4 regions of the Marinomonas sp. GJ51-14 genome follow, and region 1 is predicted to be linked to each of the others. Evidence: predicted binding sites of a transcription regulator. Region 1 holds the regulator's gene; each other region holds the start of a gene.

What was found. Region 1 encodes sigma-54, which starts transcription at its own class of promoters, with help from an activator protein. Its sites were predicted from a motif close to TGGCACNNNNNTTGCTNT; they were not measured.
Region 2: a site for sigma-54 is predicted at 1,509-1,526, ahead of glnL (nitrogen regulation protein NR(II)). Genes of this name have one in related genera too.
Region 3: a site for sigma-54 is predicted at 1,224-1,241, ahead of glnA (glutamate--ammonia ligase). Genes of this name have one in related genera too.
Region 4: a site for sigma-54 is predicted at 825-842, ahead of AC0L3Y_RS12765 (HAD-IIB family hydrolase). Genes of this name have one in related genera too.

What each region holds. Positions count from the first base shown of each region.
Region 1 covers NZ_CM147879.1:2,811,486-2,813,678, reverse strand. Annotated here, with positions in the region: gene lptB (LPS export ABC transporter ATP-binding protein) at 1-125, shown strand, start outside; gene AC0L3Y_RS13380 (RNA polymerase factor sigma-54) at 201-1,676, shown strand; gene ptsN (PTS IIA-like nitrogen regulatory protein PtsN) at 1,694-2,143, shown strand; gene AC0L3Y_RS13370 (HPr family phosphocarrier protein) at 2,153-2,193, shown strand, end outside.
Region 2 covers NZ_CM147879.1:732,662-734,854, reverse strand. Annotated here, with positions in the region: gene ntrC (nitrogen regulation protein NR(I)) at 1-377, opposite strand, end outside; gene glnL (nitrogen regulation protein NR(II)) at 374-1,459, opposite strand; gene glnA (glutamate--ammonia ligase) at 1,685-2,193, opposite strand, start outside.
Region 3 covers NZ_CM147879.1:730,443-732,635, forward strand. Annotated here, with positions in the region: gene thiI (tRNA uracil 4-sulfurtransferase ThiI) at 1-991, opposite strand, end outside; gene glnA (glutamate--ammonia ligase) at 1,322-2,193, shown strand, end outside.
Region 4 covers NZ_CM147879.1:2,651,162-2,653,354, reverse strand. Annotated here, with positions in the region: gene AC0L3Y_RS12770 (DMT family transporter) at 1-755, opposite strand, end outside; gene AC0L3Y_RS12765 (HAD-IIB family hydrolase) at 897-1,718, shown strand; gene AC0L3Y_RS12760 (glycosyltransferase family protein) at 1,789-2,193, shown strand, end outside.

The DNA of each region.
Region 1 (2,193 bases):
TCGATATCTGTGATAAGGCCTACATTGTTGGTAACGGCTATATCATTGCGTCAGGAGATGCGGATACGGTCATCAATAATGAACAAGTCAAAAAGGTCTATTTAGGTGACGACTTCCGCTTGTAACCCCTTATCATTACTATAGAAAGGGAGTAGTATGCATAACTTGTTCCAATTCACTCAAACAAGAAGAGTTGCTCTATGAAGCAGTCTTTACAATTAAAACTCGGTCAACAGCTGACCATGACACCACAACTGCAACAAGCCATCCGCTTGCTGCAGCTTTCTACGTTAGATTTAAAACAAGAAATACATGAATTCCTTGAATCAAACCCTCTTCTTGAACTAGATGATGACGAACAACTTCATAATGAAATACCAGCCAGCATTGAATCTAAAAGCACTGACACTGTCCTTGATGCAAGTACCAGTGAAGAAGCTCGCGTAGAGTCTGAATGGACGGAAAACATTCCGGAAGAATTATCCATCGATAGTAACTGGGATGACACGTATCAAAGTTCAGCTGCAGTAAGTGATAACAATAGTTATGAGGGTGATAGTGATTTTGAAAGCCGTAATGCTCCAGCAGAAAGCATCCAAGATCATTTAATCTGGCAATTAAACCTAACTCATATGTCTGATAGAGACATTGAAATCGCCTATGCCATTATTGAATGTGTTCAACCCGATGGCTATCTCAGTATATCAACAGATGAAATTTGGGAATCACTTGGCGTTGAGCTAGAAGACTTAGATATAGAAGAAGTGGTTGCCGTGCAGCATCGATTACAACGTTTTGACCCTGTTGGTGTTTGCTCGATTGATTTACGTGACTCCCTATTAGTGCAACTAGAAGCATTTCAAAATCATCCGCTTTATAAAAGCACTCACAACCTTATTGACCATTATTTACCTTTACTGGGTAACCGCGACTTTGTCCAACTAAGCCGCAAAACAAAACTCAAAGATGAAGCACTAAAAGAAGTTGTTGATTTAATCCAGCAACTTAATCCGCGTCCGGGTTCAGTCATTGATGTAGACGATACAGATTATGTTATCCCAGACGTATCGGTGAAAAAACGCAATGGGACTTGGCAGGTGGAACTAAATAATGACGCACTCCCACCGATTAAAATTAACGAAACCTATTCTGCAATGGCCACAACATCAGCCGCAACAACTGAAGATGTAAGCTATATTAAAACGTCTCTTCAAGAAGCCAAATGGTTTATGAAGAGTTTACAAAGCAGAAATGAGACATTATTAAAAGTAGCCAGTTGCATTGTTAGCAGACAAATTGATTTCTTCGAATTAGGTGAAGAAGCAATGAAACCTATGGTCCTTCATGATGTTGCCGAAGAAGTTGGCATGCATGAATCGACAATATCCAGGGTGACAACACAGAAATATATGCACACCCCTAAAGGTATTTTTGAACTTAAATATTTCTTCTCAAGCCATGTTAATACAGCATCTGGAGGAGAATGTTCTTCTACCGCAATACGAGCTATGATTAAAAAGCTTGTTGCTGATGAGCCTGCGAAAAAACCATTAAGTGATAATAAGCTAGCCACTATATTGGCTGACCAAGGCATACAGGTTGCACGACGAACTGTTGCCAAATATCGTGAGGCGATGAACATCCCTCCTTCCAATGAACGTAAGCGATTGATCTAAACGGATACCATTTTAATATGTCATTAAAATCATTATTAAAAGCTGAGCTAGTTTTAGCAAAGCAAGATATTGTTAGTAAAAAACGCGTTCTAGAAAGCTTGTCTGAAGTAGCATCAAATCGCCTCCATTGCGATAATGAAGCCGTATATGATGCACTATTAGGACGAGAAAAACTTGGCAGCACAGGCATTGGTAATGGTATAGCCATTCCACACTGCCGCCTAGAATCAGCAAACCATACTGCAATTGTGGTTATGTCACTACAAAATCCTATTGATTTTGATTCAATTGACAAAAGAGCTGTTGATCTCATTTTTGCATTAATTGTTCCCCCCCATGAATGTGATGAACATTTAGCAACGCTTGCCCAGATTGCTGAACTTGCCCAATCCCCTCAGGCACTAGATAAATTACGAACTGCTCAAACTAATGAAGATCTATTTAATATATTTGAGTCATTAATATAGGACAAATACATGCAAGAAGTGTCTGTTACAATCATCAATAAATTAGGCTT
Region 2 (2,193 bases), 1.7 Mb from region 1:
GCGTTTTTATGGTGCAGCATAGCTCGCTTAACTAGGTTGACGGCTTCTTCCACATCAAATGGCTTAGGCAAATATTCAAAAGCGCCGCCTTGATATGATGCCACCGCACTTTCTAAATCGGAATGTGCTGTCATGATAATAACAGGCAAATAAGGGTGATCTGTTTGTAGCTTTTCTAATAGCTCTAAACCATCCATACCTGGCATGCGAATGTCGCTGATAATGGCACTCGGTTGCTCTTTATCAAGCATGCTCACGAGGTTTTCAGCAGAATCAAACAAACGACATTGAATGCCTTCTTGTTCTAGAGTTTTTTCTAATACCCAGCGAATAGATCTATCGTCGTCTACAATCCATACCGTTTCTTCTGGTGTCATGAGTGTTTCTCCTGTTCTTGGACTGTCGTCTCAATGGGGATTAATATGTTGAATTCGGTTTTTTTAGGGTAGCTATTACACTCAATAATTCCGTGATGTTGGTGTATGACGGATTGAGCGATGGATAGCCCTAAGCCTGTTCCATCTGCACGACCACTTACCATAGGGTAGAAGAGTGTTTTCAAAAGTGCATCAGGGATACCTGGTCCATTATCAATAATGCTGATTTTGCAAACTAGGCGATGCCTTTTTGAACCTATGGTAAATTGTCGTAATGTGCGAGTGACCATACGTATGGTTTTATTTTTGTTGCTCTCGTCTTCTATAAGAGCCTGCATCGCATTTCTAGTGATATTGAGCAATGCTTGTATGAGCTGAGATTCGTCACCAATTAAATCTGGAATACTTGGGTCATAATCTCGAACTAATTTAATTTGGTTGTCAGTTTCTACTGAAATAAGCTGTCTTACGCGTTCGATTACTTTATGTATGTTTAATGGTTTAATTTTCGGAAGCTGTCTGGGCCCTAATAGACGATCTACTAAGTCACGTAGGCGATCGGATTCTTCGATGATGACTTGAGTGTAGTCATTCAGTGCTTCGTCAGTAAAAGCACGACTAATTAACTGTGCAGCACCACGAATTCCGCCTAATGGGTTTTTAATTTCATGGGCCAGACCTCGTACCAATTCTTTACTTGATTCATGATTGGCTATTATCTCGTCTTCTTGCGAGATACGTTTCATTCGATCACGTGGGTACAATTCTATAATGATGCTTTCTGTATCATTGGACATACCCATAACCGGTGTAACGGTATAGTCACAAAAAAGTTTTTTACCATTACTGCGTTCAATTTCAGCCTCTCGTTTTGTAAACGGATGACCTGATTCAATTGCTGAATATAGAGCTTGGATGCTGTCTTCGTTTTCACGAAAAGCGGCACCCAGATCATTGCCATAAATTCGACGGCGACTGACCGCAAGTAACATTTCAGCGGCTGGGTTTAAATATTCAATTTCAAGCTTCTCATTCAATTGAAGAACAGCGGTTGATAAGTGGTCGATTAATAAGCTATACACTGCATGCTCCTCTCTGATGACCCTGCTTTTATTGTTTCGTATTTTGATGGTTGCAAAAAGCGAACCAACATTGGGCACAATGAAATGGTTTGTTTACTAAGGTTTTTAGTGTAAATAAAAAACCTCACGCACAATTATAGTGCATCATTTCGCGATCGTTTTTTTTAGTGCAAAAAAAGCCCCGATCAATTTCGGGGCTTTCGATTTCATTTAGCGATTTAAATATTAAACGCTGTAGTAAAGTTCGAATTCAAGTGGTGTTGTTGTCATTGCAACACGCTGAGCTTCACCTGCTTTAAGTTCGATGTAAGCATCGATCATGTCATCAGAGAATACGCCACCTTGAGTTAAGAATGCACGATCTTCGTCTAGACACTTAAGGGCTTCTTCAAGGCTAGCGGCAACTTGTGGAATTGCAGCAGCTTCTTCAGCAGGAAGGTCATACAAATCTTTATCTGCAGCATCGCCAGGGTGAATCTTGTTTTTGATACCATCAAGGCCGGCCATTAACATAGCTGCGAAAGCTAGGTATGGGTTAGCGGTTGGATCAGGGAAACGAGCTTCAATACGCTTACCTTTAGGGCTAGCTACGTATGGAATACGAATAGAAGCAGAACGGTTACGAGCTGAATAAGCTAGCATAACTGGTGCTTCAAAACCTGGAACAAGACGCTTGTAAGAGTTAGTTGATGCGTTTGTGAAAGCATTCAACGCCTTAGCGTGCTTGATGATAC
Region 3 (2,193 bases), 1.7 Mb from region 1:
TATCAATGGCTTTATCAATAATTTCTTGTTTGTTCGTCGTGATCAAAGGTCGAATCACTAACTCTTCAGTGACTTGATCAATGACTTTTAAGTTAATTAGCGTTTGGCTTGATACCTGAGCAACACTTTCACCTGTTACCAAGGCCTTTGCTCCGACTTCGCCCATAAGCTGAGAAGCCGCTCGCAACATCATACGTTTTAAAATAACGCCCATTTCGGCATTATCCACTTTCGTTAGAATCTCACCAACAACCGCTTCAAAAGGCACAGTGATGAATTTTACATTCAGTGCAGAACCATATTTTTCCCAAATATAATGAGAAACTTGCTTCACACCTATTTCGTGAGCATCGCCACCTAGATTAAAAAAACAAAAATGCGTTTTTAATCCGCGACTCATAGTTAAATAAGAACTAACTGTCGAATCATAGCCACCCGACATCAGTGACAAAACAGGATCTTGTGAACCTAGCGGATAACCACCTAATCCTTCTACACGCTGTTCGATCATCCATACACGACTATCTCGAATGTCGATAGGAACGAGCACTTCTGGATTTTTTAATCGAACAGCCAAAGCACCACATCGAGCTTTAAGACAACCACCTATATGTCGCTCTGCTTCAACAGACGTAAAATCATGATGTCCAACACGCTTAACGCGTACAGCAAACACTGCATCTTTTATAGCATCACCATAAGAGGTAATAGCTTGCTCAACGATATCGTCAAGATCAACAAGAGGAAATTCCCGTACGAACTGAAAGTGAGCAATACCTGCTATATTGGATAACGCCTCGGTAAAGTCTTCTCGCAAATCATCCCGTTCAGAAAGTATTTCAATAAAATCCCAATTACCCGCAACGGTGACATCAACATCATACTTTTTCAAAACCAGTTTAATGTTATGTCTAAGCTGTTTAATAAAGGCTTTTCTGACTGGGCGACTTTTAATTGTGATTTCTGCAAAAAACTTAACGATAAATTTCATAGAGGTTGCAATACATACCGGAGGTTGGAAAAAGGCGCATAGTATAAAGAAAAGGCGCTAGATACGAAAACGCTAAATTCGCACCAAAAAAGAACAAAATAAACACCAAACGCACACAAAAGGTGCATTTGTGTTTTTTACTGCTAACTTAGAAGCAACTATTAAGTGCATATTTTAAAACAAAAAACCTATCTTACTGTTATTTAACACTTTATTGCTCCGCACAAAATTCTGGCACAAGTTATGCTTTATCTTTCTGAAACTGCGCTTTATATTGAAGCGCCTCAAACGAAAATATATTTTCGCTTTAACTACGACTGGAGAACAACTATGTCAAACAAGACCCTTGCCTTGATTGCTGAGCATGACGCGAAGTGGGTTGACCTTCGCTTTACTGATTTTAAAGGTAAAGAACAACACGTATCTATTCCAGCTATTACGGTAGACGAAGAATTTTTTGAAACTGGTCAGATGTTTGATGGTTCATCAATCGCTGGCTGGAAAGGCATTAATGAATCAGACATGATCATGATGCCACAGGACGATACCGCAATCATCGATCCTTTTACTGAAGAAGCGACAATCATTGTTCGTTGTAACATCATCGAACCTTCTACTATGCAAGGCTATGATCGTGACCCACGCTCTGTTGCTTTACGCGCAGAAGAGTTTCTTAAATCAACAGGTCTTGGCGATACTGCATTCTTTGGTCCAGAGCCTGAATTCTTCATCTTTGATGATGTTCGCTGGAAAACAGACATGTCTGGCAGCTCTGTAGAAATCAATGCAGAAGAAGCAGCTTGGTCTTCTAACAAGAAAATTGAAGGCGGCAACATGGGCCACCGTCCTTTCGTTAAAGGCGGTTACTTTCCAGTTCCACCAGTAGACTCTCATCACGATCTTCGTGGCGCGATGTGTGGTGCAATGGAAACGATGGGCTTAGTAATTGAAGTGCATCACCATGAAGTTGCAACAGCAGGCCAAAACGAAATCGGCGCTAAATTTAACACGCTAGTTAAAAAAGCAGATGAAGTTCAAATCCTTAAGTATTGTGTACATAACGTTGCTCATGCTTACGGCAAAACAGCGACATTCATGCCTAAACCAATCGTTGGTGATAACGGTTCTGGTATGCATGTACACCAATCTTTCTGGAAAAACGGTGAAAACCAATTCGCTGGTGATCAGTATGCGGGCCTATC
Region 4 (2,193 bases), 160 kb from region 1:
GCGGCTAACGATGCGGTTAATGAAGGCAGTACTGCGTACCAAAGTGCGTAGCCTATTCCCGACATGACGGCACCAGATAAAACAGCGAATAAAATGCCGTCAAAGCTCGCGCCATTTAAGCTGTAAGCGCCGCTAAAATGGATACCAATCAAGACAATTACGAGTATAGGTAAAGTACGAATAAAGTTCGATGTGGTGGCGAATAAAGGTTTAGAAGAGATCTTTCCTCGCCATGTATACAAGCCCCACGCGATACCTGCGAAGGTCATTAAGATGAAACCGATTAATGACGGGGAAGATAAGGTAGGAAGCACCAAATACACAAAACTACCAAAGGCCACCAGTAAGCCTAACCATTCAAGCATTCTAAGCTTCTGTCCTGCCCAAACGGCAAACAGAATCAGCGTTAGCTGAACAGCACCAAAAAGTATCAGGGCGCCGATGCCCGTTTCCAATGTGACATACGCATAGGAAAAGCCGATGGCGTAAATAAACAGCGACAGCGCAGATAACCAACTACCTTCTAACCATACGGTTTTAAATGGGCTTTTTTCTAAAGAAGCCACGCTTTGCTTCATGCTTTGAAAAGTACAAAGTAACGCCAATGTGATAGCGCCACTGAGTAGTCGCCACAGGGTAAAGTTAGCAGGGTCAATTAACCCACCAGCTAACGCTAATCGGCATAAAACAGAGTTGGCAGCGAACGCTAACAAGGCAAGTGTGATTAAAAAAGGTAAACGTAGCGAACTTGTCATCAATTTGTTTAAAAGCTCAATTAAACTTGAGCAGATACCTTAGGTAAGAAAAAAGTCAGTCTCACGCACTGGCACCAGATTTGCAAGCTTAACTCTAACGCAGACCAATAACATTTTGATCTGCCTATATATGGAACCTACATGACGAGTCTTTTAGTATTTTCAGATTTAGATGGTACGTTACTCGACCATCACACATACAGTTTTCAACCTGCGTTGGCGGCATTGCAGTCGCTCAAGACCTTTTCTATTCCTTGCGTCATCAATACCAGTAAGACGTTTAATGAACTTCTATTACTAAGAAAAGCGCTCCAGCATCAAGATCCTTTTATCGTTGAAAATGGCTCTGCCGTTTATATTCCTAAAGATTTAAACCTTATTATTGATGAGCCTTTGGAAGACTGCGGCGACTATTGGCTAAAAGCCTTTGGCCCAAAACGAAAAACCCTCATCGAACTCACAAACGATCAAAAAAACCATTACACCTTTAATCGTTTCAGCGATATGACTTGCCAAGAACTGATGGCTATCACTGGGTTAAATGAAGAAAACGCTACGCTCGCTATGCAAAGAGAATTCACTGAACCTATGGTGTGGACGGATTCGAATATCGCACTTACTGAATTCCGAGAGTACCTTGCTCAGTTTGACATACAGATTCAAAAAGGCGGTCGCTTCTCTCACATGATGGGAAAACATTGTGATAAAGCGAACGCCATGCTTTGGTTAACAGACGTTTACGAAAGCCAAGCAGAGGAGAAAATCACCACCATGGCACTAGGCGATGGGGAAAATGACATTGGTATGTTGAGTAAAGCAGACATTCCAGTGGTGATTCGCTCACCAGTTCATGCACCGCCAGAAGTACCAAATCGAAGCGACGCTTGGTTAACGGATGCTTATGGCCCTGAAGGTTGGGCTCAGGCCATTGATTTAGTACTCAGTAAACAAGGGATTAGTTAAAACATACATTTGAATACTTAAGAAACACAAAATATAAAAAATAATGACACCACTACATTAGGAGAATTTTATGGGTGACTTTCATCAAAACGGTATCATCACCACACTTCATAATTTGGCACATCGCCCACTAGAAGAAATGGAAAAAGAGCTGTGCGAATTCGCTAAAACCCGCCCAATGTCTTTGATTCTTCCTTGTCTGTATTCCGAATTAGAAACAGACGCCATGCCAAATATCCTTAAACATTTACAACAAGTTCCTTATCTATCTGAAATCATTATCGGATTAGACAGAGCAACAGAAGAGCAATACAAACACGCGTTAGAGTTCTTCAGTGTTTTACCACAAAACTACAAGGTACTGTGGAATGACGGCCCGCGTTTAAGAGCCATCGACAGTGTTTTGAAAGGTGAGCATTTGTCACCATCTGATCCGGGTAAAGGTCGAAATGTATGGTTCTGTATGGGTTACAAC